3 regions of the Geobacillus sp. LEMMY01 genome follow, and region 1 is predicted to be linked to each of the others. Evidence: predicted binding sites of a transcription regulator. Region 1 holds the regulator's gene; each other region holds the start of a gene.
The links. Region 1 encodes CtsR, which represses protease genes until heat stress. Its sites were predicted from a motif close to ATGGTCAATAAAGGTCAAACA; they were not measured.
Positions count from the first base shown of each region.

Region 2: the regulator CtsR is predicted to act here: its motif matches at 3,257-3,277, upstream of clpB (ATP-dependent chaperone ClpB).
Region 3: the regulator CtsR is predicted to act here: its motif matches at 2,576-2,596, upstream of B1A75_RS04335 (ATP-dependent Clp protease ATP-binding subunit).

Region 1 covers NZ_MVKA01000013.1:53,072-63,599, forward strand. The annotation lists gene gltX (glutamate--tRNA ligase) at 1-76, opposite strand, end outside; gene ispF (2-C-methyl-D-erythritol 2,4-cyclodiphosphate synthase) at 276-752, opposite strand; gene ispD (2-C-methyl-D-erythritol 4-phosphate cytidylyltransferase) at 767-1,453, opposite strand; gene B1A75_RS08320 (PIN/TRAM domain-containing protein) at 1,475-2,569, opposite strand; gene radA (DNA repair protein RadA) at 2,879-4,252, opposite strand; gene clpC (ATP-dependent protease ATP-binding subunit ClpC) at 4,330-6,762, opposite strand; gene mcsB (protein-arginine kinase McsB) at 6,759-7,850, opposite strand; gene mcsA (protein-arginine kinase activator protein McsA) at 7,856-8,404, opposite strand; gene ctsR (transcriptional regulator CtsR) at 8,420-8,881, opposite strand; rRNA gene rrf (5S ribosomal RNA) at 9,147-9,263, opposite strand; partial or broken rRNA gene B1A75_RS08355 (23S ribosomal RNA) at 9,369-10,528, opposite strand, start outside.
Region 2 covers NZ_MVKA01000030.1:17,264-27,791, forward strand. The annotation lists gene B1A75_RS14395 (alpha/beta fold hydrolase) at 1-111, opposite strand, end outside; gene B1A75_RS14400 (YjzD family protein) at 245-433, shown strand; gene clpB (ATP-dependent chaperone ClpB) at 660-3,245, opposite strand; gene B1A75_RS14410 (YjzC family protein) at 3,353-3,532, opposite strand; gene argF (ornithine carbamoyltransferase) at 3,725-4,663, opposite strand; gene B1A75_RS14420 (carbamoyl-phosphate synthase (glutamine-hydrolyzing) large subunit) at 4,660-7,788, opposite strand; gene B1A75_RS14425 (carbamoyl phosphate synthase small subunit) at 7,781-8,845, opposite strand; gene B1A75_RS14430 (acetylornithine transaminase) at 8,934-10,094, opposite strand; gene argB (acetylglutamate kinase) at 10,091-10,528, opposite strand, start outside.
Region 3 covers NZ_MVKA01000006.1:13,775-24,302, reverse strand. The annotation lists gene B1A75_RS04340 (hypothetical protein) at 1-149, opposite strand, end outside; gene B1A75_RS04335 (ATP-dependent Clp protease ATP-binding subunit) at 369-2,507, opposite strand; gene B1A75_RS04330 (FixH family protein) at 2,793-3,536, shown strand; gene B1A75_RS04325 (YkvI family membrane protein) at 3,645-4,685, shown strand; gene B1A75_RS04320 (methyl-accepting chemotaxis protein) at 4,746-6,356, opposite strand; gene B1A75_RS04315 (spore germination protein) at 6,499-8,013, shown strand; gene B1A75_RS04310 (Ger(x)C family spore germination protein) at 8,025-9,110, shown strand; gene B1A75_RS04305 (GerAB/ArcD/ProY family transporter) at 9,137-10,249, shown strand; gene queC (7-cyano-7-deazaguanine synthase QueC) at 10,421-10,528, shown strand, end outside.

The sequences.
Region 1 (10,528 bases):
GCGCTGTCCGCGCACCGCCGATATGCAAATGGCCGGTTGGGCTCGGCGCATAGCGCACGCGCACCTCTTTTGCCATCATCCAAACCCTCCACTTCCATCAAAGCTTGTGCTATTATTGTACCGTTTATAGCGGCAAAGTTCAAAACAGACGGCTCTCGCCTAGGCAGCGCCACGCCGCCGACGCCCCCTTTACACCTCCTAGCCAGGACGGCGAACAAAGCGCTTATGTATTAAGGAACGAGGTCTCCCAAATGATGTTGCCAAAGGCCGCTCCATTAGCTTTTTTGCAGCAAGACGACCGCCTGGGCGGCAATGCCTTCCCCCCGCCCAGTGAATCCGAGCTTCTCCGTCGTCGTTGCCTTCACATTGACTTGCGAGCGCTCGGCTTCCAGCAACCGAGCGATCACCGCCCTCATTTCTTCAATATACGGCGCCATCTTCGGCTTTTGTGCGATGATCGTGCAGTCGGCGTTCACGAGCCTATACCCTTCCTGCCGAGCGAGCGCCCATACGTGCGCCAACAGCTCAGCCGAGTCGGCATCTTTAAAGCGCGGATCTGTGTCCGGAAAATGTCGGCCGATATCGCCGGCGCCGATCGCCCCAAGGCATGCGTCCGCCACCGCATGAAGCAGCACGTCGGCATCTGAGTGGCCGAGCAGCCCCTTTTCATACGGAATGGTGACGCCGCCAATGATCAGCGGACGCCCTTCAACAAGCTGATGGACGTCAAACCCTTGTCCAATGCGAAACATCTCTCCACCCCCATCTATTCGGCCATGCGGCTTGCCAAAATCGCCTCAGCAAACAAAAGGTCCTCCGGCGTCGTCAGCTTAATATTGCGATAATCCCCTTCAATGATCTTCACCGGCTTGCCGATTCGCTCCACAAGGCTGGCGTCATCCGTGCCGAGATAGCCAGCCTGTTTCGCCGCTTTGTGCGCTTCCATGATCAAAGACAGACGAAAAGCTTGTGGCGTCTGCACCGCCCACAAGCTGGAACGATCAATCGTCTGTTCGACAAACAAACCGTTCGCTTTTTTGATCGTATCTTTCACCCGCACTGCCGGGATCGCCGCCCCGTACTGAACGGCGGCGTTCACTAGCTCGTGCAAATGATGGACGCGGACAAACGGGCGGGCGCCGTCATGGATGAGAACAATCTCCTCCCCCTCGAGCGCCTGCAATCCGTTATAGACGCTATGCTGCCGCTCCTCGCCGCCGTCGGCAAGCGCGGCGACTTTTCGAATGCGAAAGCGGGCGAGCAGCTGCTCAAATCGGCTTCGCTCGGCCGGGTTGACGACAAGCACAATGCGAACGCACCGCTCATCGCGCTCAAACACTTCCAGCGTCCGAACGATGAGAGGCTCGCCGCCAAGCTCAAGGAATTGCTTGTTCATGCCGGCGTTCATCCGCTTTCCTTGCCCGGCCGCCAAGACAATCGCTTCGTAATTCATTGGCCGTTTCCCCTATTCGTTTTACAACGCTTTTTGCAGCAGTTTCAATTTGGCAAAAATCATTCTCCCTGCAGATGTTTGTAACACGCTGGTGACTAACACGTCAACCCGTTTGCCGATATATTCTTTGCCATCTTCGACGACGATCATCGTCCCGTCGTCCAAATAGGCGACGCCTTGGTTATGCTCCTTCCCATCTTTAATGACGTGTACGTTCAGCTCCTCGCCTGGCAGCACGACCGGTTTGACGGCATTCGCCAAATCGTTGATATTCAAAACACGCACGTTTTGCAGCTCACATACTTTGTTTAAATTGAAATCGTTCGTCACGACAACGCCTTGAAGCTGCTTCGCCAGCTTGACGAGTTTGCTGTCGACTTCCTGGACGTCGCTGAAATCCGCTTCATGGATTTCCACTTTCATCGCCATTTCTTTTTGGATGCGGTTCAAAATATCCAAGCCGCGGCGGCCGCGGTTCCGCTTCAGCACGTCGGACGAATCGGCGATATGCTGCAATTCTTCGAGCACAAACCGAGGGATGACAAGCGGCCCTTCCAAAAACCCGGTTTGGCAAATGTCTGCAATCCGCCCGTCGATGATGACGCTCGTATCCAAAATTTTCACGGCACCGCCCTTTGACGGTTCGTTTTCCGCTTCTCCACCTTTTTTCTTCGCCATGCGGTTGGACAAGGAAAATAAGTTCATCAACTCATTCCGTTTCTTTAAACCGACACGAAACCCTAAGTAGCCAAGCAACACCGTCAAAAAAATCGGCAACACCGTATTCAACACTTGAATGTGAAACGACTGCAACGGCATGACAACGAAAAACGCGATAATAAGACCGAAAATCAGCCCGAGACTGCCAAACAGCACGTCGGCGGCCGGCGCCTTCACCAGCGTTTCCTCCACCCAGCGAATCATGTCGACGACATAATCGACAAGCCAAAACGTCAACAAAAAGAAAACGACTGCCCCCAGCACCGCCAGCGTATAAGAATTATTGAGAAGCGGCATGCCGCTCACATTCATCAGCTTAAGCAAGTCAGGCAAAAACATGGCGCCTAACGTTCCGCCCACGGCGAGGAAAAATAATTGCACAATGCGTTTGACCATCAGCCCATCTTCACCTCCCTATTTAACATTATAAACAGTTTCCAATGTTTGAAACCAATTGGAAGGCAATTTTTAACCGTTTTTGAACATTCGACATCTGCTTGTAACAATAGACGGAAAACGCCGGCCAAACGCCGGAGTTGTTTCGGATCTCCCTACTATTTTTTACGTACATCAGAGCGAAAAGGTTCAATTCTTTTAGGCTGTTTATGCCTCTGCTTGAGCACTTAAGAATGAAGAGGCGATGAATTTTTGATCGCTCATATCCCCTTGGGCGCGAAGAAGCGGGCCGCGCAGGCGAAAGAGCGGTTAACACATTGTATGCTCAAGCGCCTCGGCCACATGCGAAACGCCGATCACATGAACGCCTTTTGGCGGCTGCCAGCCCGTTAAATTGTTTTTTGGCACAATGACACGGGAAAAGCCTAGCTTCACCGCCTCTTGCACGCGCTGTTCGATGCGGGAGACGCGGCGCACTTCTCCAGTCAAGCCGACTTCACCGATAATGACGTCCGTTGGATTCGTCGGCCGGTCGCGAAAGCTCGAGGCGATGCTGACAGCGACCGCCAAGTCAATTGCCGGCTCGTCAAGCTTCACTCCGCCCGCCACTTTCAAGTAGGCGTCCTGGTTTTGCAACAGCAGCCCAACCCGCTTTTCGAGCACGGCCATCAAAAGCGACACACGGTTATGGTCAAGGCCGGTCGCCATCCGTCTCGGGTTGCCGAAGCTTGTCGGTGAAACAAGCGCCTGGATTTCGACGAGCACCGGCCGCGTCCCTTCCATCGCCGCCACGACCGTCGAGCCAGCCGCTCCGCGCGACCGCTCTTCCAAAAACACTTCCGATGGGTTTTCCACTTCCTTCAATCCGATGTCACGCATCTCAAAAATGCCGATTTCGTTCGTTGAGCCAAAACGGTTTTTCACCGCTCGCAAAATGCGATACGTATGATGCCGCTCCCCTTCAAAATAGAGAACGGTGTCCACCATATGTTCGAGCAGACGCGGCCCGGCGATCGCCCCTTCTTTCGTCACATGGCCGACGATAAAAATAGCAATGCCTTTTGTTTTCGCCAGCTTCATCAGCTCGGCCGTGCATTCGCGCACTTGGGCGACGCTGCCTGGCGCGGAGGAGATGTCCGTACGGTACATCGTCTGAATCGAATCGATGATCACACAAGCGGGCTGAATGGTTTCAACCGCTGTTACAATATATTCCAAATCCGCTTCCGCCAACACATACAGATGATCGCACTCCGCACGGAGACGCCCAGCTCGCAGCTTTACTTGTTTTACCGATTCCTCTCCAGAGACATACAGCACTTTATGCCCAGCAGCAGCGAGCTGCGCCGATGTTTGCAAAAGCAACGTTGATTTGCCAATACCAGGGTCGCCGCCGATCAAAACGAGCGAACCTTTGACGATTCCACCACCCAACACGCGATCGAGCTCCGCGCTGTTCGTTTTCATGCGCGGCTCTTGCACCGCCTCCACGGCTGTAATCGGGACCGGTTTGGCCGAACCCGCGCGCTCCGAATGAAGAAATGCGCCGCGCACAGTCGGTTTCTCCTGCTCAATTTCCTCAACAAACGAATTCCATGTTTGGCATCCCGGACAGCGTCCAAGCCATTTGGCCGACTCATATCCACACTGTTGGCAAACGAACTTCGTTTTCTTCTTCGCCATCGATCTTAACCCTTTCTGTAACGTTTTCCAACGAAAAAAAGGCATGGGCAGGAAGCTGCCGCATACCTTTTCTTCCCTCACACGACCGCCTGTTTCGACAATACGACAAACTCCCCGTCTTTGACATCCACGACGACTTTTTGCCCTTTGGCGATCGTGCCTTTTAACAATTCTTCGGACAAACGGTCTTCAACATGCTTTTGCAAGGCGCGGCGCAGCGGGCGGGCACCGTATTCTGGATCGAACCCTTCGGCGGCGATTTTCTCAATGGCGGCCTCCGTCAGCTCAAGATCGATGTCTTGCTCTTTCAGCCGCTTCACGAGCGTATCGGCCATCAATCGGACGATTTGTTTCAGATGGTCTTTTTCGAGCGAATGGAAGACGATGATTTCGTCGATCCGGTTTAAAAACTCTGGACGGAATGCTTTTTTCAGCTCATCCATCACTTTGCTTTTCATATCTTTGTATTGTTGGTTCCCGTCTTGAATGTTGAAGCCAACGTACTTATTCCGTTTCAGCGCATCGGCGCCGACGTTGGACGTCATGATGATGATCGTGTTGCGGAAGTCGACCGTCCGCCCTTTCGAGTCAGTCAGCCGCCCATCTTCCAACACTTGCAGCAAAATATTGAACACGTCCGGATGCGCTTTTTCCATCTCATCTAACAGGACAACCGAATACGGCTTGCGGCGCACTTTTTCCGTCAGCTGGCCGCCTTCTTCATAACCGACATACCCCGGCGGCGACCCGATGAGCCGCGATGTCGAGTGTTTTTCCATATACTCGGACATATCGATGCGAATGAGGGCGTCTTCATCGCCAAACATCGCTTCTGCCAAGGCTCGGGCCAACTCCGTTTTCCCAACGCCGGTCGGACCAAGGAAAATGAACGAACCGATCGGGCGTTTCGGGTCTTTCAGGCCAGCACGGGCGCGGCGCACCGCTTTGGCGACCGCTTTGACCGCCTCGTCTTGGCCGACGACACGCGAATGCAAAATTTCTTCCAGCTTGAGCAGCCGCTCCGTTTCCGTCTCAGCGAGCTTCGATACTGGAATGCCGGTCCAACTCGAGACGACCGCGGCGATGTCTTCGACCGTCACTTCCAAATTTTCTTGGCCTTGTTTTTCTTTCCACGCTCGTTTCGTTTCCTCCAGTTCTTCGCGCAGCCGCTGTTCCATATCGCGCAGCGACGCCGCTTTTTCAAATTCTTGGCTTTGCACGGCCGCGTCTTTTTCTTTCCGCACTTCCTCGAGCTTTTGTTCAAGTTCTTTCAATTTCGGCGGTGCGGTGAACGAACGAAGGCGCACTTTCGAGCAAGCCTCGTCGATCAAATCGATCGCCTTATCCGGCAAGAAACGGTCGGTAATGTAGCGGTCGGACAACTTGACGGCTTGCACGATCGCCTCGTCGGAAATCGAAACGCGGTGGTGCGCTTCATACCGATCGCGCAACCCTTTTAAAATTTGGATCGATTCTTCCACTGTCGGTTCATCAACGTAAATCGGCTGAAAGCGGCGTTCAAGCGCGGCGTCTTTTTCAATATATTTCCGGTATTCATCGAGCGTTGTCGCGCCGATGCATTGAAGCTCCCCGCGCGCCAACGCCGGTTTCAAAATGTTCGACGCGTCGATCGCTCCTTCCGCCCCACCGGCGCCAATTAATGTATGCAGCTCATCGATGAACAAGATGATGTTGCCCGCTTGACGAATTTCATCCATCACTTTTTTCAGTCTGTCTTCAAATTCCCCCCGGTATTTCGTTCCGGCGACGACCGTCCCCATATCGAGCGTCATGACCCGCTTGTCGCGCAGCGTTTCCGGCACTTCGTTATTGACGATTTGTTGGGCTAACCCTTCAGCAATGGCCGTTTTCCCAACGCCCGGCTCGCCGATCAACACCGGATTATTTTTCGTCCGCCGGCTTAATACTTCAATGACGCGCTGAATTTCTTTACTGCGGCCGATGACCGGGTCCAGCCGCCCTTCGCGGGCAATCGCTGTCAAATCGCGGGCGAGGCTGTCAAGCGTCGGAGTGCTCACATGCGACGCGCCGCCGCCATGGCCTGACATCGACTCATTGCTGCCAAGCAGCTGCAACACTTGTTGGCGCGCTTTGTTCAAGCTTACTCCCAAGTTGTTCAGCACGCGGGCGGCCACCCCTTCGCCTTCGCGGATCAACCCAAGCAAAATATGTTCTGTGCCGACGTATGAATGGCCGAGCTTCCGCGCTTCATCCATCGACAGCTCAATTACTTTTTTCGCCCGCGGTGTATAGTGGATCGTATGCGACACTTCACTGCCACGGCCGATGAGCGATTCGACTTCTTTTTGGATTTTATCTGGGCCGAGCCCAAGCGCCATGAGCGCCTTAGCCGCGATCCCCTCGCCCTCGCGGATGAGGCCGAGCAAAATATGTTCTGTGCCGATATTGTTATGGCCGAGGCGAATGGCTTCTTCCTGCGCCAGCGCCAGCACTTTTTGCGCCCGTTCCGTAAATCTGCCAAACATCATCGTTCATCACCCTCCATCTTTCTTCGTTCCTCCATCTTTAAACGCTCCCGGATCAGCGCCGCGCGGCGGACGTCCCGTTCTTCAGGGCGAAGCGCCCCGCCGGCATATTGCTGCAAAAATCCCGGCTGCGTCAAAATCATCAGCTCATTTAAAATGTTGCGCGAGATGTTCTTGATATATCCTAGATCAATCCCTAAGCGAACATCGGACAGACATTGCGCCGCTTCTTTCGATTCGATGACTCGACAGTTGGCCAGTATGCCGTATGAACGGAACACCTTGTCTTCTAATTGTATGCCCAAAGTTTTCACTAATGCCTGACGAGCCGCTCTTTCTTGGGCGATCAGCTGCTGAACGATCGTATGCAAATCAGCAACAATGTCTTCCTCCGATTTCCCAAGCGTGATCTGGTTGGAAATTTGGAATATATTTCCCAACGCTTCACTCCCTTCACCGTATGTTCCACGGACAACAAGCCCAAGCTGGTTGATGGCAGGAATAATACGGTTAATTTGCTGCGTCAGCACAAGCGCCGGAAGATGCATCATCACCGAAGCCCGCAATCCCGTCCCGACATTGGTCGGGCAGCTCGTTAAATAACCAAGCCGCTCGTCAAAGGCATAGTTGACATACCCTTCAATCCAATCGTCCAATTCGCTCGCCGCCTCGAGCGCCTCAGCAAGCTGCAACCCCGGGAATAGGCATTGGATGCGGATATGATCCTCCTCGTTGATCATGATGCTGATTTCTTCATTTTCCGAAAGCAGACAAGCGCCAAACGGCGAATCCTCAGCCAGATGCGGACTAATTAAGTGTTTTTCTACCAATACCCGTTTTTCAATCGGCTGAAGCTCCGACATTTTCAACAACTCGAAGCGGCCTGCCCCTCCGTAAGAACGATGGGCGAACGTCCGTTCAAACAACGCGACGATTTGCATCGCTTCTTCACTGCTAAACAGCGTTGGAAAACGAAAGTCAACGATGTTGCGCGCCAGTCGGATGCGACTGCTTAAGACGATGTCCGAATCCGGCCCCTCTTGGCTCATCCACGCGCTGACCGCCGTATTGAAAAACTTCTCGAACGACATACCGCTTACATATCCCCCTCTCCGCGTCGACGCAGTTCATCCTCCAACGAGCGGATTTGGTCGCGCACCTCGGCCGCCCGCTCGAATTCCTCACGAGCGACGAGCTCCTGAAGCTTTTGTTTCAACATAGCAAGTTGCTTGCGCAAATGGAGAACGCCGCCTTTTCGCTTCGGAATTTTTCCTGAATGAGCGGTATTGCCGCTATGGAGCCGTTTCAAAATCGGCGGCAAGTAGCGTGCAAACGTCCGGTAGCAGTTAGCGCAGCCGAACCGCCCGATTTGTGTGAATTGATGGTATGTCATTTGGCACGTCTCACATTGAAGTACATCCGGGTTCGGAAACGCGTTCGCCGTCATCTCTTTCATCGGCGCTTGAAAATTGAGAAGCCCCGCCAACAAGTTGTTGAGTGAAAAATCATCATTGCCGTAGAACGTAAACATATGGCCATGCTCTCTGGCGCATTGCTCGCAAAGATGGAACTCCGTTTTCTCTCCGTTTACAATTTTTGTAAAGCGCATCGTGGCCGGCCGCTGCTTGCATTCTTGGCAAATCAATGCCTCCCCCTCCCCCTATTTGTATTTCAGCGACGTCAGCATCGCTTTTAACATACGGGCCCGCAGTTCGTCCCGCTCGGGCAAATCGATATATAAAACAGAACGATCCATAGCGCTTAACATAATTTTCGCTTCCCGCTCCGAAATTACCTTTTCTTCAACGAGACGTTTTACCACATCTTCGGCATTCGATTGGCTGATGCGGTGGCCGACAAGCTCGAGCAGCTGGTCAATAAGCTGTGCTTCACTCTTTGTCTTCACTTTCATAATGCGGATATACCCACCGCCACCGCGCTTGCTTTCGACGATGTACCCTCTTTCAAGGGTAAACCTCGTATTGATGACATAGTTGATCTGCGACGGAACACATTGGAATTTATTAGCGATTTCGCTTCGTTTAATTTCAACGATATCTTGGTCGCTCATATTGAGCACTTGCTTTAAATATTGCTCAATGATGTCGGAAATGTTCGGCACTCTACCTACCACCTTCCTTACAACCAAGCTGCCTGGCGATGGGCCGTCCGCTGACAAGGACACCCCACTGCCTCTTTGTTGACTTTGACTATATTTGACCTTACTCTTACTATACAATGTATTACGGAAAATTTCAAGAGTGACCGAAGAAGGAAAACTAACTATAGAATATCCGTTTTTTTTGGACAATAAAACGTCAAGCAGCCGAATAAATGAAAAAGCACGCCTTTTCTCCCAAGGAAAGAAAAGACGTGCTTTCCATTTTGCCTAGCAGCGACCTACTCTTGCAGGGGCGCTGGCCCCAACTACCATCGGCGCTGGAGGGCTTAACTTCCGTGTTCGGGATGGGAACGGGTGTTTCCCCTCCGCCATAGCCACTAGGCAAGCGTTTGGATTTTGACATCATTTATTATACTTGAAAAATAAACAATGTCAAGAAGGAAATTCATTCCTTCAAAACTAGATAACCGTCGGAAGAAGCCGCTCATAGGTCAAGCCCTCGATCGATTAGTATCCGTCAGCTCCACGTGTCGCCACGCTTCCACCTCGGACCTATCGACCTCGTCATCTTCGAGGGATCTTACCCGCTTTGCGCGGTGGGAAATCTCATCTTGAGGGGGGCTTCACGCTTAGATGCTTTCAGCGCTTATCCCGTCCGCACATAGCTACCCAGCGGTGCCCCTGGCGGGACAACTGGTACACCAGCGGTGCGTCCATCCCGGTCCTCTCGTACTAAGGACAGCTCCTCTCAAATTTCCTSCGCCCGCGACGGATAGGGACCGAACTGTCTCACGACGTTCTGAACCCAGCTCGCGTACCGCTTTAATGGGCGAACAGCCCAACCCTTGGGACCGACTACAGCCCCAGGATGCGATGAGCCGACATCGAGGTGCCAAACCTCCCCGTCGATGTGGACTCTTGGGGGAGATCAGCCTGTTATCCCCGGGGTAGCTTTTATCCGTTGAGCGATGGCCCTTCCATGCGGAACCACCGGATCACTAAGCCCGACTTTCGTCCCTGCTCGACCTGTCCGTCTCGCAGTCAAGCTCCCTTGTGCCTTTGCACTCTCCGAATGATTTCCAACCATTCTGAGGGAACCTTTGGGCGCCTCCGTTACCTTTTGGGAGGCGACCGCCCCAGTCAAACTGCCCACCTGACACTGTCTCCCACCCCGATAAGGGGTGCGGGTTAGAATTTCAATACCGCCAGGGTGGTATCCCACCGWCGCCTCCACCGAAGCTGGCGCTCCGGCTTCCCAGGCTCCCACCTATCCTGTACAAGCGATACCAAAATTCCATATCAGGCTGCAGTAAAGCTCCACGGGGTCTTTCCGTCCTGTCGCGGGTAACCTGCATCTTCACAGGTAGTATAATTTCACCGGGTCTCTCGTTGAGACAGCGCCCAAGTCGTTACACCTTTCGTGCGGGTCGGAACTTACCCGACAAGGAATTTCGCTACCTTAGGACCGTTATAGTTACGGCCGCCGTTTACTGGGGCTTCGGTTCGCACCTTCGCTTCCGCTAAGCGCTCCCCTTAACCTTCCAGCACCGGGCAGGTGTCAGCCCCTATACGTCGCCTTTCGGCTTCGCAGAGACCTGTGTTTTTGATAAACAGTCGCTTGGGCCTTTTCACTGCGGCTCTTCAAGG
Region 2 (10,528 bases), on a different contig from region 1:
GCCGTCGCCCATTAAAAAAAGGGCAAACCCATTTGGGCGCTCCGGCACGTGAACGATGCACCATTGCTCATCGAGTTGAAAAAACCGCCGTTGTCCTGCCATCGTTTCCATTCACCCTTGTTTGGCAATGCATAATGGTACAGTATACGATATGCGCGGCCAAAAAAAACGTCCGGGTATATGCCTACGCGACAAATTGTGATAAGATAAGAAAAGGAATGACGAGAAGATGGGAGGAACAAAGATGCGCTTGTTTTGGACGTTTTTTTGGACGTTTTTGCTCGTGCAAATGGCAACGTACGTCATGGGCTCGATGCAAGGGATCGGCTATCACTTCGCGACCGGTGCTTTGCTTGGCGTCATCGTGACGATCTTAGTCTTCGTGATTGCAGCCTTGATTCCGGACGAGCCGGCCGGGGATCACCATCATTGATCATTCGCTTCATAAGACAACGCCTTGAGGTGAAAGTCCCAAGGCGTTGTTTTTTGTCATCTCTAACCGAGAATCCCCCCACTTCAACACCTATATAGGGTAAGTGGAGGAGCATTCCATCCCGATTGATCTAGACTTGTGTTTTCCGCCCATGCTCAAACGATGCGATCAACCCCGGCAAACAAGAAGCACGTCTCTCCGCGTCGGCGGCGCCCCTTCGGCTCGTTTACGCCGACGGACGAATGACGATCCGCCCGTTGTCAACATCGACCGTGACGGTGCTGTAATCTTTCACCCGCCCAGCGATCAGCTCTTTCGCAAGCGGCGTTTCGATTTGCTTTTGCATAAACCGTTTGAGCGGGCGGGCGCCGTATACTGGGTCGAAGCCCGCTTCGGCGATGTATTGCTTCGCCGCTTCGGTCAGCACGAGTTCGATATGCCGATCGGCCAAACGGCCCGACAGCTCGCGGGCGAACTTTTCGACAATGCCTTTCACTTCATTCATCGACAATGGCTTAAATAAGACGATATCGTCGATCCGGTTTAAAAATTCTGGGCGGAAATGGGCGCGCAGTTGGTCAAACACTTGTTTGCGCGTTTCTTCATCGATGTCGCCATGTTTGTTTTCCAACAACAGCGGCGAGCCGATGTTCGACGTCATAATGACGACCGTGTTTTTAAAGTCGACCGTCCGCCCTTGCGAATCGGTGAGCCGTCCGTCATCCAGCAGCTGCAGCAGGATGTTGAACACTTCCGGATGAGCTTTTTCGATTTCATCGAACAACAGAACGGAATACGGCTTGCGCCGCACCGCCTCGGTCAGCTGGCCGCCTTCCTCATAGCCGACATAGCCAGGCGGCGCTCCGATCAAGCGGGAGACGGCGTGTTTTTCCATATACTCGGACATGTCAAGACGGATGAGTTGCTCCTCACTGTCAAACAGCGCCTCGGCGAGCGCTTTGGCCAGTTCCGTTTTGCCGACGCCGGTCGGTCCGAGGAACAAAAACGATCCGATCGGGCGGTTCGGGTCTTTCATGCCGGCCCGCGCCCGCAAGACGGCGTCAGCGACAAGCTCGACCGCTTCGTCTTGACCGATGACCCGTCTATGCAGCAATTCATGAAGGCGAAGCAGCTTTTCCCTCTCTCCCTCGACGAGGCGGGTGAGCGGAATGCCCGTCCAGCGCGACACGATTTCGGCAATCTCTTCTTCCGTCACTTCCTCGCGCAGCAATTTCCCTTCACTTTGCTCACTGATTTCTTGCTCGAGCTGTTTGAGTTGCTTTTCCAACTGCGGAATGCGGCCATGGCGAAGCTCCGCCGCCTTGTTTAAATCATACTCGTTTTCCGCCTCTTCCAGTTCGCGTTTTGCCCGCTCGAGCGCCTCGCGCAAACGGCGGACGCGGTCAAGCGCCTCTTTTTCTTTTTGCCATTGCGCTTTCATGGCGTTCGCCTTTTCACGCAAATCGGCAAGTTCTTTTTGCAATGCCGCAAGCCGCTCGCGGCTCGCTTCATCCGTTTCTTTGCTTAAGGCCGCCTCTTCAATTTCAAGCTGCATGACGCGGCGCATCACTTCGTCCAGCTCCGACGGCATCGATTCCATTTCCGTCCGGATCGTCGCGCACGCTTCATCGACCAAATCGATCGCTTTGTCAGGCAAAAAGCGGTCAGAGATGTAACGATCGGACAAAACGGCGGCCGCGACGAGCGCGCGATCGTGGATTTTCACTCCATGGTGCACTTCATACCGCTCTTTCAATCCGCGCAAAATCGAAATCGTGTCCTCGACGCTCGGCTCTTGGACAAGCACTTGTTGGAAGCGGCGCTCGAGCGCCGGGTCTTTTTCGATGTATTGCCGGTACTCATCAAGCGTCGTCGCCCCGATGCAGCGCAGCTCGCCGCGGGCAAGCATCGGCTTGAGCATATTGCCGGCGTCAATCGCCCCTTCCGCTCTGCCGGCGCCGACGATCGTATGCAGCTCGTCAATGAACAATATGATGCGGCCGTCGCTTTTTTTGATTTCGTTTAACACCGCTTTCAGCCGTTCTTCAAATTCACCGCGAAACTTTGCTCCGGCGACGAGCGCGCTCATATCAAGAGCGAAAATCGTTTTGTCTTTCAGCCCTTCCGGGACGTCTTTGCGCACGATGCGTTGAGCGAGCCCTTCGACAATAGCGGTCTTCCCGACGCCCGGCTCGCCGATCAACACCGGGTTGTTTTTCGTCTTTCGCGACAAAATGCGGATGATGCGGCGAATTTCACTGTCGCGGCCGATGACCGGGTCGATTTTCCCCGCTTTCGCTTCCGCGACAAGGTCGCGCCCGTATTTTGCCAATGCTTCATAGGTTGCTTCCGGATGTGGACTCGTCACGCGTTGATTCCCCCTTACGTTTCTCACTGCCGCTAATAGCGCTTCCTTCGTCAGTCCAAACGACGCCAGCTGCCGAGCGACCGACTCAGCGCCATGAGGCAACGCGAGCAGCACATGTTCGACCGATATGTACTCGTCTTGCATTCTCTTCGCTTCCGCTTCGGCTTCCTCAAGCAGCCGCGCTAAGGCGGGCGCAACATACAGCTGCCCGTCCGCCCCATGCACTTCAGGCTTTTGGCGAAGCTGGCTGCGAAGCCAGTCAACGGCCTTTTCCTTGTCGGCGCCGGAAAGCTCCACGAGCCGCGGCGCCAGGCCGCCTTCTTGTTCGAGCAGCGCAATCAGGAGATGCTCGACATCAAGCTGTTGATGATGTCGTTCTTTGGCGAGCGACTGCGCCGCCATCAGCGCCTCTTGCAGTTTTTCCGTCAAACGGCTTGCGTCCATGCCGTTCCCTCCATTTGACCTTCTTTGACTATAAATCATTATAGCCGATCGCGAAGCGCACGGCAAATCAAAAGCCACTCCATACTTGGAATGGCTTTTGTTGTGCTTCACGGTTTACGCAAATACGTCCAATGCCGATTATGGTTCGACGTTTCCGGGAACGTATCGCCGGCTTTCAGTTTCAGCTTTTTCGGGTGTTTTACGTTGTCGCCCGTTTCGCCGATTTCAATGTACACGCCGTTGTTCGGCGCTTTATCCCCTGGTTTGAAATGGCGCGGTTGGCCCATTTGTTTCATCCCCCTTGCTTCGATTGCATTTGTTATCATTCCCGGTTTCGCCGCTGTTCATAAGAAGGGAAATGATGGGGCCGCCGCACACGGAGCGTCAAGCCGTTCACAATAAAAACGTTTTTTCCTCATGGAAATCCTTTTCCTTGCGAAGAGCGAAAAAGGAACTCCCGAAACGGGAATTCCTTTTTCCTATAGGATCGACACTAAAATCGCTTTTTGGGCATGAAGCCGGTTGCCAGCCTGCTCAAATACGACCGAGTTCGGGCCGTCCATGACGCCGGCCGTCACTTCTTCGCCGCGATGGGCCGGCAGGCAATGCAAAAAGAGGTAATCCGGCTTCGCCGCTTTGACGAGCTCTTCATTCACTTGGTACGGCTGGAACACTTGAAACCGCTCGGCGCTTTCGCTTTCTTGGCCCATGCTCGTCCATACGTCCGTATAAATCGCATCGGCTCCCGCCGCTGCCTCAAGCGGGTCGTGCGTCACAACAACTGTTGCTCCGGTTTTCTCGCCGATCTGGCGCGCCGCCTCGACGTATTCCGCCTTCGGCTCATAGCCCGGCGGACAGGCAATGGCGATATCCATCCCGACCTTGGCCGCCGCCGCAAGCAAGGCGTTGGCGACGTTGTTGCCGTCGCCGACATAGGCGAGTTTGACGCCTTGGAACGTTTTCTTCACTTCGTAAATCGTCAACAAATCCGCCAGCGCTTGGCACGGATGATCGTCGTCCGTCAAGCCGTTGATGACCGGAACGGACGCATATTCGGCCAATTCCTCGACTTTTTGATGGGCAAACGTCCGGATCATAATGACATCGACATATTGGGACAAGACGCGCGCCGTATCCGCAATCGTTTCGCCGCGGCCGAGCTGCAAATCGTTGCCGTTTAAATACATCGCCTGGCCGCCGAGCTGGATCATGCCGACTTCAAACGACACGCGCGTGCGCGTCGACGGCTTTTCAAAAATCATCGCCATCGTTTTTCCAGAAAGCGGCGCATACGGCACGCCGGCTTTTTGTTTCGCTTTTAAATCGGCTGCGAGCGCCAACAAGTCCATAATTTCTTCCGTCGAAAAATCGAGCAGCGTTAAAAAATCTCTCCCTTTTAACGATAGGATTGCATTCATGCGATCACCGCCTGTTCTGCCTGTTTTTTCTTTTCCAACCAGCCGTGGATCGGCTGCACATCGAGCTGATCGACATCGAGCGCCTGCAAAAAGAGCTTCAATGTCTCTCGTTCCGTGAAGACGAGCAATTGTCGGGACAACGCAGTCATTCGTTTGTTTGCCTCGTCTTCCTCTTTGCCCAAGTTGATCACCGCGAGCGCCGTGTCGCGCTTCACCCAATCGGCAAACGGGACATCTGACACGATCACAAGCTGTTTCGCTTCGATTTCCGCGGCCAGCGTCTCATCGATGCCGCCAATCACATACATTTCATTGGCGTTTGCTTTCTTTCGCAAGTACGCGTAAAACGCTTTGTACGCCGCTTCTTCCTTCGTCGCGGCGATGCTGATGCCTTCACCGGTCGATTTCATCTCCGGTCCAACCATCGGGTCAACCCCCGGCAGCTTATGGCTCGAAAAGACCGGATACTTTAACACGGCGTACGGCATGACCGCCAATCCGCGCGCTTTTTCGTCAACGATGTCGACGAGTGATTTCCCAAGCAATAACTTTGTCGCAATTTGCGCAAGCGGCACACCGGTTGTTTTGCTGACGATCGGCACCGTCCGGCTCGCGCGCGGGTTCACTTCAAGGACGTATACATTGCCGTCCGCAATGACGTATTGAATGTTCATGATTCCTTTAAAGCCAAGTTTTTTCGCAATCCGGCCCGCATAGTCGATGATTTTCGCTTTTTCTTCGTCTGTGAGCGTCTGCGCCGGCAGCCAAGCATAGCTGTCGCCGGAGTGGACGCCGGCTTTTTCGACATGTTCGATAATCGTCGGCAGTAAAATGTCCGTCCCATCCGTGGCGATGTCGGCCTCCGCCTCTTTCCCGTCCAAATACGCATCGATCAAAATCGGATATGTCAACTCGCCTTGCTCAATCAAAGCGGCGAGTTGCGCCTCGCTATGGACGATAAACATGCCGCGGCCGCCGATGACATACGACGGGCGAAGCAGCACCGGGCAGCCGATCTCGGCCGCTTTGGCGGCGAGCTCCTCGGCGTTGTTCGCCATCAAGCCCGGTACGTGCGGGATGTCAAGCTCCTCAAGCAACTGGTAAAAACGATCGCGATCCTCAAGCTGGTCAATCATATCGTACGTGACGCCCAACAGCGGCACACCTGCTTCTTCGAGTCCTTTGACCAAATTGATCGCCGTCTGTCCGCCAAACTGAACGATGACATGCTTGATTTGTTCCGCTTCAATGACATCCAAGACGCTCTCTAAGGTAAGTGGCTCAAAGTAAAGGCGGTCGGCGACGGCAAAGTCCGTGCTGACGGTTTCCGGATTGTTGTTGATCATCACCGTTTCATAGCCTTCTTTTTGCAAGGCGAACACGCTATGAACGGAGCTGTAGTCAAACTCAATGCCTTGGCCGATGCGAATGGGTCCGGCTCCAATGATCAGCACTTTCTCCTTGCCGCTCGCTTTCTTCCGCTCGTCTTCGCCGAAATAGGTCGAGTAGTAATAATCCGTTTCCGAATGAAATTCGGCCGCGCACGTGTCGACCATTTTGTATGACGGCACGATGCCAAGTTCCTTCCGCTTGTTGCGCACATCAAGCTCCGTCACGCCCCACGTTTCGGCCAAAAAGGCGTCGCTTGCCCCTTTTTCTTTCAAGAAGCGCAACGTCGGCTCATCGATCGTATCGATCGTGGTGGCTGCCGCCTGTTTTTCGAGCGCCACGAGCCGTTCGAACGAAGCAAGGAAAAAGCGGTCGATTTTCGTCCATTCGTGAATGGCTTCGACCGCCACCCCGCGGCGGAGCAGTTCCAAAATGGCGAAAAAGCGGCGGTCGTCTTTGTCGACAAGCAGCTGTTTCAGCTCGTCATTCGTTTTCGCCGAAAGCTCCGGCAAAAACAGTCCGTTGTTTTTTCCTTCGAGCGACTGCACCGCTTTTTGGAACGCCCGCTCCATATTGCGATCGATCGCCATCACTTCCCCGGTCGCTTTCATTTGCGTACCGAGCTTCCGGTCCGCGTGCGGGAACTTGTCAAACGGCAAGCGCGGAAACTTGACGACGACGTAGTCCAAGGCCGGCTCGAAGCTGGCGTACGTCGTTTTCGTCACCGGATTGACGAGTTCCGCGAGCGTATAGCCGACCGCCAGCTTCGCCGCAATGCGGGCGATTGGGTAGCCGGTCGCTTTCGAGGCGAGCGCTGACGAGCGGCTGACGCGCGGGTTGACTTCGATTAAGTAATATTGTTTGCTGTTCGGGTCAAGGGCGAACTGAATGTTGCAGCCGCCGATGATCCCTAATGCGGAAATGATCTTCACCGCCGACGAACGGAGCATTTGGTACTCCTCATCGGTCAACGTCTGCGACGGTGCGACGACGATCGAATCGCCCGTATGGATGCCGACTGGATCGACGTTTTCCATATTGCAAACCGTGATGCACGTATTCGACTGGTCGCGCATCACTTCGTATTCAATTTCTTTAAACCCGGCGACGCTCCGTTCGATCAAACATTGGCTGATCGGGCTTTCGGCCAGCCCTTTTTCCACGAGCGCGAGAAACTGCTCCATGTTTTCGGCAATGCCGCCGCCCGTCCCGCCGAGCGTATACGCGGGACGAATAATGATCGGAAAACCGATTTGTTCGGCAAACGCGACCGCTTCCTCGACGCTTGTGACAATTTCGCTCTCCGGCACCGGTTCGCCAAGCTCATGCATTAACGCGCGGAACGCTTCGCGGTCTTCCCCGCGCTTGATCGCTTCAATCGGTGTTCCGAGCAGTCTCACCCCATACTTTTCAAGCACGCCGGCTTCATGCAGCTGAAACGCCAAGTTGAGCCCTGTCTGGCCGCCGAACGTGGCGAGCAGCCCGTCCGGGCGTTCTTTGGCAATAATCGCTTCGACCGCATCGACGGTGAGCGGTTCAAAATACACGGCATCGGCATGAACTTCATCGGTCATGATCGTCGCCGGATTGTTGTTCACTAAAATGACGCGATATCCTTCTTCCTTTAAGGCGATGCACGCTTGTGTGCCGGAATAATCAAACTCGGCGGCCTGGCCGATGACAATCGGCCCCGACCCGATCAGGAGAATCGACTGAAGCGAAGAATCTTTAGGCATACACGTTCTCTCCCTTGAACACGGTTTGCAAAAATTCGTCGAAAATATAGCCGGTATCTTGCGGCCCCGGATGCGCCTCCGGGTGATATTGCACCGACAAAATCGGTTTATGGCGATGGACGATGCCTTCGACCGAGCCGTCGTTGACGTTGATGAAGCGGATGTCAAACGGCTTGCCCGCCAAGCTTTCCTCTTTGACGACGTAACTATGATTTTGCGATGTCATCATCACTTTTTGCTTCACGGCGTCCCACACCGGCTGATTGGCGCCGCGGTGCCCGAAGCGGAGTTTTTCCGTATCCGCCCCGTACGCTAAGGCGACAAGCTGATGGCCAAGGCAGATCGCAAGCGTCGGATACCGGTCGATAAGCTGACGGATAGCGGGAAGCTGATGGCTTAACTGTTTCGGATCGCCCGGGCCGTTCGAGAGGACAAGCCCGTCCGGTTTCAGCGCGTCAATCGCTTCCGGCGCCGTATCATGCGGCACGACCGTCACCCGGCAGCCGCGTGCAAGGAGCGACTGCAAAATCGACTTTTTATAGCCAAAATCGATGAGCACCAAATGCGGGTCGCCATGGCCGTATGTTTCGATCGTTTTCGTTGACACCGCGCGCACTGGAAACGCCGCTTCCTCATCAGCAACTGCTGGAATCGGCGACAAACTTAATTCCGCCATCATCGTCCCAGCGGTGCGGATTTCTTTCACAAGGGCGCGCGTGTCCACGTGCGTGAGAAGCGGAATGTTCCAATGCTGCAAGTATTCCGCCAAGCTGTATTTCGCCCCGTAATGAAATCCTGTGCCGCTCGCTTCGTAGACGACGACCGCTTCGACGTGCGGCCGCTTGCTTTCAAAATCGTCTTCGTTAATGCCATAATTGCCGATCAGCGGGTACGTAAAGACGATGATTTGGTTTTTATACGACGGGTCGGTCAACACTTCTTGATAACCGGTCATGCCAGTGAAAAAAACGATCTCCCCGCTCACCTTTTCTTCAAGCGGAGCGGCGAGTTCGCCGCTGAACGTTTTTCCGCTCGCCACATGCAAGTACGCTTTCATTGGCGCCACCTCATCGTTTGAGTTTTTATAACCGTTCAAGAATTTTTATGCATGAACAGGAATAAAAATTAAGCCGTCGGCCGTCCGTTTACAAGACGGCTGAGGCGTTGGCGTTGTTCAACACGTTTGTTAAAATGTCCACCGCTTCATCGATTTCCGCTTTCGTCACCACAAGCGGCGGCAGCAGGCGGATCACCTTCGGCCCCGCCGAGAGGACAAGCAAGCCGTTTTCATGAATCAATGGCAACAGCGGTGCGACGTCCGTTTGGCACTCGATCCCGACAAGCAGCCCGAGCCCGCGCACGTCCTTGACGATGTCAAGCGGGGCGAGCGCGTCATTGAGGCGCTCAAGCAAATAGCTGCCTTTCTCCTGCACTTCTTGCAAAAATACCGAATCGAACACAACTTCTAACGTCGCCTTGGCAGCGGCCATCGCGATCGGGTTGCCGCCAAACGTCGACCCGTGCACGCCAGGCCCAAACGACTCTTTCAAAAACGCTTTGCCGATCATCGCACCAACCGGAATGCCGCTGCCAAGTCCTTTCGCCACGGTGATGATGTCGGGCTCCACGCCGAAATGCTGGTAAGCAAACGGCTTTCCGGTCCGGCCGATGCCGGTTTGCACTTCGTCAATGATCAGAAGCGCCCCATGCTGTTGACACAGCTCCGCCGCTATTTGCAAAAACGCCGGGTCAACCGGGCGGACGCCCCCTTCCCCTTGGACGACCTCAAGCATCACCGCGGCCACTTCTTCGTTCATTGCCTGCTTGAGAGCGTCGACATCATTCAGCGGCAAGTGAATGAATTCCGGAAGCAGCGGACCAAAACCGCTATGCACTTTCTCCTGCCCGGTCGCGGCCATGGTCGCGAACGTCCGGCCGTGAAACGATTGGGAAAACGTGATCACTTTGTGTCGTCCGGTATGTTTGCGCGCCAGCTTCAGCGCCGCTTCGTTCGCCTCGGCTCCGCTATTGCAGAAAAAGACGCAGTCGCCGGCGCTGTGGGCGACAAGCAAGGACGCGACCTCTTCTTGAACGGGAATCGTAAACAAGTTCGATACGTGCCAATATTGATTCAGCTGCTTTTCAATCGCCTTTTGGACGTGCGGATGGCGATGGCCGAGATTGCAGACGGCAATGCCGGAGACAAAGTCGAGATATTGTTTTCCATTTACATCGGTCACAACCGTCCCTTCCGCCGCTTGGACGGCGATCTTCCAACGGTTGTATGTCGGAAACAGCGCGCTCATAAATATACCCCCACTTCTTTGCGAATCGTTGTCCCGTGCCATGTTCCGTTCTGGTAAAACGGCGTTTTGCCGCTGACGATCATCACCTCGGGCAGCGCATCGGACAAGGCGGACAGCGCCGCTTTCACTTTCGGAATCATCCCGCCAGTGATGACGCCGTCTTCGATCAGTCGTTCAATCGTTTCCGCCGTCGCCTCGGCCACGAGCGCGCCGTCTTGCAAAATGCCGGGCACGTTCGTCACAAACGCGAGCTGGCTGGCGCCGATGGCGGCCGCGACCGCCCCAGCCGCCGTGTCGGCGTTAATGTTGTATGTTTGCCCGCTTTGGTCGATGCCAAGCGGCGAAACGACCGGAATGTAGCCCGCCTCAAGCAGCGTGCGCAAAAGACGGGAGCGAACCGTTTTCACACGGCCGACATAGCCAAGTTTGGCAAA
Region 3 (10,528 bases), on a different contig from region 1:
CTTGTATCTGTGCTGTGAACGTATTCATATCCATCATAAGGGATATAGGTTGGATTGATTTCTGCTTCTGTCTTATTAAATGGGGTAAGAGAAAGCAATCCAGCCAAAAGAATCGGACTAATGGTTTGAATCATCTTTCTTTTGAACATCACAATCCCTCCTAATATTTAGAATTTATAACCTATTTTTAGCAAAAAAAAAGTAAGTGTCAATAATATTTCCAAAAAAATTATTTTATAAAATATTCACCCCTTCACTAAAAGTGTGCTTGACTGAATCGAGGTGAAAAATCGGTTTGATAAACGGTCCATTGGAAAGAAAGATCCGCCGAAAGCAAAATTGATGTTCGGCGGATCCTCTGTTGTAAGTTATGATTCGATTTTCGCCACAATGGCGTCTCCTTCAACGTCGATGCGGATTGCGCGCACGGGACTGCTTGCGTCAAGCAGGCAGTCGGCGATGTTGTCTTCGACTTGCTCTTGGATGACGCGGCGGAGCGGGCGGGCGCCGAAGGCCGGATGGTAGCCGAGTTCGGCCAGTTTTTCTTTCGCCGCTTCCGTCACTTCGAGTTCAATGCCTTGTTCGCGCATCGCCGCTTTGACGTCGGCGAGCATCAAATCGACAATTTCGAGCAAGTGCGCTTTTTCGAGCGGCTTGAACTCGATGATGGCGTCGAAGCGGTTCAAGAACTCCGGCTTGAAGTAGGCGCTCAACGAGTCAAGGACGCTTGTTTGTCCGTTGCCCTCTTTTTCAAAGCCGACGGTGATTTTTTTGTCGGTCACACCGGCGTTGCTTGTCGCGATGATGACGGTGTCTTTGAAGCTGACGGTGCGGCCTTGGCTGTCGGTTAAGCGGCCGTCTTCCAAAATTTGCAGGAAGATGTGCTGTACATCCGGGTGCGCTTTTTCAATCTCGTCGAGCAAGATGATGCTGTACGGATTGCGGCGCACTTTTTCTGTCAGCTGGCCGGCTTCTTCAAAGCCGACATAGCCCGGCGGCGAACCGATCAGCTTCGAGACCGAATGTTTCTCCATGTATTCGCTCATATCGAGGCGAATCATGGCGTCTTTTGTGCCAAACAGCTCCTCAGCGAGCGTTTTGGCGAGCTCCGTTTTCCCGACGCCGGTCGGGCCGACAAACAAGAACGAACCGATCGGGCGGTGTTTCGCTTTCAAGCCGGCGCGGCTGCGGCGGATCGCCTTGGCGACTTTTTTCACCGCTTCCGCTTGGCCGATTACTTTTTTCGCCAAGTTTTCTTCGAGATGTTTCATTTTTTCTTTTTCATCGGCTTGCAGTTTGCCGACCGGGATACCGGTTTTCTCGGCAATGATTTGCTCGATGTCCGCCACATCGACTGTTGGGCGTTCTTGGGTGACGCCTTGCTCGAGTTGTTTCTCAAGCTTCAGCTCTTCAGCGCGCAGTTTCGCTGCCAGTTCATAGTTTTCCTCTTTCGCCGCTTGTTCTTTTTCTTTCGCGATTTGGATCAATCGCTCTTGCAGTTGCTTTTCATCGGTCGGGCCGAGGCGCAAGTTCGCTTTCGAGCCGGCCTCGTCAAGCAAGTCGATCGCCTTGTCCGGGAGGAAGCGGTCTTGAATGTAGCGGTGCGACAATTTCACGCATGCTTCGATCGCTTCGTCCGTATAGCGGACATGATGGAATTGTTCGTATTTTGGCTGAATGCCTTTTAAGATGGCGATCGCTTCCTCAACGGTCGGCTCGTGGACGATGACCGGTTGGAAGCGGCGCTCAAGAGCCGCGTCTTTTTCAATTTGCCGGTATTCTTTGAGTGTCGTCGCCCCGACGACTTGCAGTTCGCCCCGGGCAAGCGCCGGTTTTAAAATGTTGCCAGCGTCCATGGAGCCTTCAGCGGCGCCAGCGCCGACGAGCAGATGGATTTCGTCAATGAACAAAATGATGTTTTTCCGCTCTTGCAGTTCGGCGATGAGCCGTTTCATCCGCTCTTCAAACTGGCCGCGGATGCCGGTGTTGGCAACAAGCGAAGCGACATCAAGCAAGTACACTTCCTTGTTTAACAGTTTTTCTGGCACTTGCCCTTCGGCAATTTTCAGCGCAAGCCCTTCAACGATGGCCGTTTTCCCGACGCCCGGCTCCCCAATCAACACCGGGTTGTTTTTGTTGCGGCGGTTTAAAATTTCCATGACGCGTGCGATTTCTTTGTCGCGGCCGATGACCGGATCGATCAAGCCCGCTTTGGCCATTTGCGTCAAGTTGCGGCCAAACTGATCCAAAAATCCGCCGCTATGGCTTTGCGGGCGTTTCGCCATCGTTTCTGGCGAGCTCATCCCCGCGTTGGCGGCTGTGAACGGGCTAGTAAAGAAGTCATCAAAGGAAAACGGCGAAAAGCCGAAGTTCATCATCGGAATCGACAATTGTTGTTTTTGTTTTTCATAGCATTCATGGCACAGATGAAGTTGTTGTTTTTCACCGTTCCATTGCAAGTTGACAAACACCGTTGCTTCACGTTGTTGGCATGCTTGGCAACGCATGAGGTATACCCCCTTTTTCCGTTATTTGGATTTGACTTTGACTTTCTTTGATCTTCTGACTTTATTATACTTTGACCTTTTTTGACTTTCAAGTGTTTTTTACAAAAAAATTGTGATAACGATGAAATGTTTTTGAAAAAATGGTGAATACTAATGTAGGTGCGGCAAAGCTATGATAAAGTGAAAAACAGAAAAAGAGGCGGAAAAGGCCTGCCTTCGGTGCTGACAACGGGGCGGCTGAACTACGTTTATAATGAATTTTAAGGAAAAAGGAGAAAGGTGAAGATGAGAAGACATTTTGGTTTAGCATTAACTACTATGCTTTTTGGGATGATGATCATGGCCGCTTGCACAAACAACAACAAGCAAGCCGAGACGCCGGCCGTGCTTGAAGTGAAAATGGATGTTCCGGATCACATCGATTTGAACAAGCCGACCAAGCTCTCCTGTGTCGTGACGTATGGCGGTGAAAAAGTGGACGATGCGAGCGAAGTAAAGTTTGAAGTATGGAAGCATGGAAGCAGCGAGCGGGAAATGATTGAAGCAAAGCATGACGGCGATGGCCGCTACTCGGTGGAAAAAACGTTTACCCAAGCGGGAACGTATTCGGTCGTTGCCCATGTGACAGCGCGCGATATGCATAACATGCCGAAAAAAGATATTGTCGCTGGCAACCCGGAACAGGCGGCAACGGCCGACGGTGCGGGCGAAAATTCCCAAGGCAGTGCTGAAGAACACCATCATGGCGCCGTCGCCATTTCGCTGTCATCCCGTTCGTTCGAAGCCGGGAAACCGGCGGCATTGACCGTCCATCTCACCAAAGACGGGAAGCCGTTTACGAACGCCACTGTTCGCTTTGAGATTTGGCAGGCCAACAACAAGCATGAATTTGTTGATGCGGATGAAAAAGGAAACGGCGAATACGAGGCCGTTGCCACGTTTGCCAACAAAGGAACGTATTCGGTGAAAGTGCATGTGGAAGCAGATCAATTGCACGAACATCAAGTCGAACAAGTGACTGTTCAGTAATGAAGGATGCCGAGGAAGGCATCCTTTTTTTTCTATTCGTCTTTCTTGTCCGCTGCGGACATATATATGGAAGTAAAGCAGTGGACAAGGAGAAGGAGAGGGCAGGCAGTGAAGAAGAAAACGGAATGGTCGGAGGCTTGGCAAATCGCCGCTGTCTACGTCGGCACGGTGATTGGAGCGGGATTTGCGACTGGCAGGGAAATTATTGAATTTTTTACCCGCTACGGAATGGCTGGGACGATCGGGGTGGCGGTCAGCGGCGTTTTGTTCACATGGGGCGGCGCGCGCCTGATGGTGATGGCGCGCCGCATTGGAGCCGCGTCATATGATGAATTGAATCGCTATTTGTTCGGAAGAATGTTGAGTCCGTTTGTGACGCTCGTGATGACGGCAATGATCGCGGGGGTGACGGCGGTGATGATCGCTGGGGCGGGCGCGGTGTTTGAAGAGCAGCTCGGCTGGCCGCGGCAGGCGGGCATCGCGCTGACGCTCGTTTTGGCGCTTCTTGTCATGTTGTTTGACCGCAAAGGGCTGTTTGGCGTCAACGTGTTTGTCGCGCCGATGATGGTGTTGTTTAGCTCCATCGCTTTTATCAAAACGATGATGGCTGGCGACTTGTGCCGCCTGGACATGGCCGCGGCGGACTATTCCCTCAAGGCGATGTTGTCGCCGTTTTCCTATACGGCGTTTAACTTGGCGATGGCCCAAGCGGTGCTTGTCCCCATCGCCCGTGAAGCGACCGATGAGCGAGCGGTGAGGCGCGGGGCGATGTTAGGTGGAATGGTGCTGACGGTTTTGCTGCTGTTGAACCATATGGTGCTGCTGTCGTTTCCACACAAGGACGATTATGATATTCCAATGGCAGAAGTCGTTCATACGTTTTTTACTGTGTTGTATTGGCTTTATGTCGTCGTCATTTACGGAGAAATTTTTACATCGGTCATCGGCGGCATGTTTGGGCTCGCACGTCAAGTGCGCGTTTGGGTGCCGTTTCGCGGGAAATGGCTGGGCGTGCTGCTCGTTTTGCTGTTTGCGGCGGTCAGCCCGTTTCATTACGGGGAGCTGCTGTCATTCATCTATCCGCTGTTTGGTTATATGAGTCTTGTGCTGTTGTGGCTTCTTTGGCGCCGGCAGCTGCCGCGCCGGTAAATGAGCCCTTTCGTTCCCCAAAGTTTTTTTGGTGAAGGGGGACGAAAGGGTTTCGTTTCGTTATGAGTGGAAGCGGGCGATCATTTTTTCTAAATCGCGCGCTGCCGCAGCCAACGTGTCTGCTTCCCGCGCTAGTTGGTGAAGGGCGAGCGTTTGTTGCTCAAGCCCAGTCGCTGTTTCTTGCACCATGTTTGAAAAATCGGCGGCGACGGTGCGTACGTCTCCCATCAGTCCGCCGAGCTGCTCGCCGTCGGCGGTGATGGCGTTAACATACGCTTCGTTTTGCTGAAGCAAGTCGTTCAGTTGGGCGAACATGCCTTGAAACGATGTGAACGTCTCCCCTGTTTTCCAAAGAGAGTCTTTCGTTTTTTCGACGTGGCGGCCGCTTCCTTGCATCGCATGCACGGCTTCTTTGAGCGCGTTCGTCATGGCGTCGAGCGAAGCGAAAATTTCAGCGGCGAAGGCGTTTGTATCTTCAGCGAGCTTCCGGACTTCTTGGGCGACGATCGAAAAGCCGCGGCCCGCTTCACCGGCCCGCGCCGCTTCAATCGAAGCGTTCAAGGCGAGCAAGTTCGTTTGCTTGGCGATCGTGCGAATGGCGGCGATCATCTCATGAACGCGCGCTGCTTCATTGGCTGCTTTGTCGATGAGGGCGGTCGTTTCGCCGATGCCGCGTTGCATCGCGTCCATGTTTGTTTTCGTTTCCTCAATGAGGCGGATGCCTTCGGCCGCTGACGACCAGGCGTCGCCCGCCTGCCGTACGACGCGTTCAACGGCGGCCCGCATGAACTGCACGCGTTCCACCATCTGCTGGATGACGTCATCCGCTTGCTCTACGGCGGCCGTTTGTTGTTTCGCTCCTTCGCGGAACGTTTCGACAGCGGCGGCAATTTCGTCAAACGATTCAGAAAGGCGGCGCATTTCCATCTGCTGTTCATGGCTGACATCATGCACTGTTTTGGCCGCTTTGCCGAGCTCGGCGATGATCGTGCGGATGCCGAGAATCATTTTGTTGATTTCGTAAGCGATTTGATGAAATTCATCCCGTTTTTTCGTCGTTTTCACTTCCGCCTGCAGTTGGCCGGAGGAGACGGTGCGGGCGACGCTGTACCAATGGCGAAGCTGGGCGGCAATGGCCCGATGCCAGGCGGCGCCAAGCCCAAGCCCAACCGCAGCGGCGAACAGCGCGGCAAAAACGGGCGGCGCCCCGGCAGCGGAAGCGGCCAGTCCGACGGCTGCGGGCGCGATGGCGATGCTTGCTAACACCCATTGCAAATACGGACGATGCATGAGCCGCCCCATCCGCAAATTGATCCGCCTTCCGCCCGGCTCCGTCCAAAGCGGGCAGCTGGCGTCAATCAACACTTCGCCTGTATCACGTTCGTACACTTGCAACAGCGGCTCGTTCGTGCGGGCAGCGGCGAGCCCGACCGGGTCGGCAAACACCCGCCCTTCACGGAGGCGGTTCGTATGGACGAGTCCGTATCCGTTTTCATCGACAAGAACAAAATATTCATCATGGCCAAGCCGTTCATCCAACAAGGCGCGGATGCGGTCGAGCTGCTCCTCAAGCGGGCGCGTTCGGTCGATTGACCGCCGCAGCGCTTCCGCAGTCTCCGTCGCTTTTTTCAACGCCCGTTTCGCCCGGCGCCGTTTCGTCAATTCGCTCATAGACGATTCTCCTTTTTTCGTTTTTATCTATCCTCAATAATATATAGAATATTTTGTCGAATCAATAGGGAAGAAGGGGGATGCATAAAAATGTTGGATGATTGGAAGACTATGCCGTAAACGGAAAGGCGAGGGGATGTCCGTGGGTTTGTTCTCATTTTGGAAAAAAAAGAAAAAGCGCCCCCCGCAGCGGCCCATTTCGCAGCTTTGGGAAAAACTGCGGCAATCAAGCGACTTCGTTGAATTGTCGTTTATCGTCGGGGGCAAGGAGCTGTCGATTTACTATTTTGATTCGCTCGTCGATCCGCAAGTGCTGCAAGAGCGGATTCTTTGCCATTTGCAAAACGACATTCCCCAGCATCCGACCGTCCGACTGGAAGACTTGCAGCAAATCGTGCCGATTCAGCGCATTGAGGTGAGCGAAGATGCAGCGCTGATTGAAGAAAAGGTATTGAAAGGGTTTGTCGCCGTCAGCTTCCGCGAGCAGCCGGGCAAGGTGGCGCTCATGAGTGCGGCGGATGAAAAATTAGGACTGCGGGAAAACAATGATTCGGAAAACGAATTCAGCGTCGTTGGGCCCAAAGTCGGATTTGTGGAAAATGTCGGCGTCAACTTGCATCTCATCCGCCGTCAAGTGGTGACGCCGAACCTTATCTTTCGGGAAATGTCGGTCGGCTCGGTGTCGAAAACGAAAGTTGTCATCGCCTACATCGACGGCGTGGTCAATCCAGACATCATACAGACGGTGACGCAGCGGCTTGAGACGATCCATTTTGATGTGGTGTTTGACAATGCCATTTTGGATCAGCTGCTTGCTGACAATTCGCGGACGCCGTTTCCGCTCTTTATCTCGACCGAGCGGATTGAACGGGCCGTTTATGCGCTCGCCTCGGGGCAAGTGGTCATTTTTTGCGACGGCTCCCCGTATGCCGTGATCGGTCCCGCCGCCCTTTTCGATTTTTTTACGTCGCCGGAAGACTATTATCTGCCGTGGGTGCTCGGTACGTTTTTCCGGCTCATTCGGTTTTTCGGCGTTGCGTTTTCCGTGTTGGCGTCGCCGATTTATGTGGCGGTGCTGACGTATCATTACGAAATGATCCCCGAAGACTTGCTTGGTCCGATCATTTATTCACGCTCGAACGTGCCATTTCCGCCGATGCTCGAGGTGCTGTTTTTGGAAATTACGATTGAGCTGTTGCGCGAGGCCGGGGCGCGGCTGCCGACGAAAGTCGCGCAAACGCTCGGGATTGTCGGCGGGATTGTCATCGGGCAAGCAACCGTTGATGCCGGGCTGACGAGTACGATTTTGTTGATTGTCGTCGCGTTGGCGGCGCTCGCTTCGTTTACAACGCCGATTTTCAAAATGTCCAACACGATTCGGTTCATCCGGTTTCCATTTATTTTGTTCGCCGCTTTCTGGGGCGGGATCGGCATCATCTTTGCTGTCTGTGGACTGCTCATTCATTTAGGGCGGCTGCAGTCGTTTGGCTATCCGTATTTGCTGCCGTTTTATCCGCTTCGTGTGCGCAACTTCCGCGATACGTTCATTCGTTCGCCATACAGTGAAACGGCGGAGCGGCCGATGTTCCTTCGCCCGCGGTCGCGGTTTCGCTATGATCCGAACGAGGCGAAGCAAAAACGCGATATTGATGAGTAAGGGGGATCATGATGAGGCGTGAGCTCGCATGGATCGGTGCGCTTCTGTTGCTTAGCGGCTGCGCCAGTTCGCGGCCGATTGACGAAATTCAAATTATCCAGCAGATGGGTTATGATTTCGAGAACGGCCGCTACACCGGCACTGCCGTCTACCCGACGTTCAAGCAGGGGCCGATGACAAAGCCGAATGTATTGACGACGACCTCGCCGACGATCTATGACCTCATCCCGCGCCTGTCATCGAAATCGGCGCTGCCGATTGAGGAAGGGCAGCTGCGGCTCATTTTGTTTGGCCGGGAGTTCGCTAGGCGCGGGGTGACGCAAATTACGCATAGCCTCGCGCGCAACAACAAAGTCGGCAGCCATTTGTTGCTTGGCGTGGCGGAAGAGAGTGCCCGGGAGTTGCTGAAAATCACGGCGAAAACGACGCTAAGCGATACATTGTATTTGCCGAATCTTGTGGAGCAGAATGAACAGTCGATGAACTTGCCGAAGACGAATTTGCACTTGTTTTTGTATCGCTATTTTTCCTCGGGGAGTGACCCGTTTTTGCCGTACTTTGAGAAAAAAGGAGATTTCGTCAAGCTCGAAGGGGTCGCTTTGTTTCGCGACGACAAATATGTCGGGCATATTAGTTTGCGCGATTCGTTTTTGATGAAAATTTTGCTCGGGGAAACGAAAAACGGCGTCTATCAGCTGAAAGTTGGGAATCGTGGCAAACGGGGCGAGGATCGGGTGATGTTGCAAAACTTATGGGCGAAGCCGATCTACAAATGGAAGCGTGATGGAAGCCGCCATGCGATTGACGTGTTCGTCCATATCCATGCGTCGGTAAGGGATTACCCGTCATGGCTCGATCAGCCGGGAGATGATTTGTTTGACGATGTAAAGAAGAAAATGGAAAGCGAATTAGAGCATAATATGCGCCGGTTATTCCGTTATTTTCAGAAAAAACGGATTGATCCGCTCGGCATCGGCGATTTTGTCCGCAGCGTGACAAGACATTGGGATCCCGATGCGTTTTACCGCGAATACCCGGATATCGACATCCGTCCGCATGTAACGGTGGACATCGTCCATACAGGCATTGGCGAATAAGACGGGGATCATGAGGAGGGATAACGATGAAGCAGGCCATTCAGGAACGGTTTCTCATCTCCCCGTTTCTTGTGTTTTTTGTCATTCATTCAACGCAAGTCGGCGTCGGGATGCTCACCTTTCAGCGCCCGCTCATGAAAGAGGCGGGGCAGGATGCTTGGATGGCTGTCTTACTGGCCGGACTGGCGGCGCATGGGCTCGTTTGGCTCATGTATCGTCTGCTTTCCTACTCGCCGTCCGGAGGAGACATCGTGTCGCTTCATGAACGGTACTTCGGGCGGTGGATCGGCGGAGCGCTGAGCATTGGGCTGCTTTTTTACTACGCGTTGGCGGCGTTTATGGTGCTTCAATCATACATTGAAATTATTAAAGTATGGGTGTTCCCGTTGATGGGTGTGTGGCAGTTCAGCCTCGTTTTTTTGCTGCTGACGTATTACGCCGTCCTCGGCGGGTTTCGCGTCGTCGCCGGCTTATGCGTTTGGGGAGTCGTGATTCCGCTGTTGACGATTTTTCCGATGGTTTTCTTTCCGCTTGAGTATGCTCAATACCGGAACTTATTGCCGGTGTTCGACCATTCGTTTGGGCAATTGGCAAAAGCATCGAAAGAGATGACGCTTCAATGTTTAGGGTTTGAAATGTTGCTCATGTATTACCCGTTTTTAAAAAATGCTCCGTCCTCGCAAAAGTGGGCGCACGCTGCCAATGCCTTCACGACGTTCATTTACCTTGTTGTGATGTTGATTTCGATTGTGTTTTATAACAAGGAACAAATTCAGCATATTACATGGCCGACGCTGACGCTTGCCAAAATTCCAGAAGTGCCGTTTATCGAGCGGATGGAGTATATTGTCATCTCGATTTACGTACTCGTTGTGTTCCCGATCATCGCGGTCTCTATTTGGGCGGCGACGCGCGTGGTCAAACAGCTGTTTGCCGTTCAGCAACGCCGTTCGTTGCCTGTGCTGCTTGCCGTCTTGTTTGTCGGAACGCTGTTTGTTCAAGAGAAAACCGATATCGATCGGTTGATGAAATGGACAGCTGAGGCCGGGCTTTATCTTGTCGCCGTCTATGTTCCGCTTTTGTATGTGTACGTATGGGCGGCGGAAAAAGTGAAAAAGACGCTACAACAAAAACCGTGAATATGATATAGTAAAAAAGAAAACAGAAGAATAACAATTCCGTACATTTGTACGGGAGAGGTTTCTAGCAAAACCCTCTATAAAAAACTAGGGACGGCTGTATCCTAGGGGTATGGCCTTTTTTGTTTTGGAAACCTCTTCTTCTGCCGATTCAGGAGGAGGTTGATCAACATGAAGAGGAAGGAAGAAAAAGCGGTTGTCGTCTTCAGCGGCGGCCAAGACAGCACGACGTGTTTGTTTTGGGCGAAAAAGCGGTTTGTGGAAGTCGAAGCGGTGACG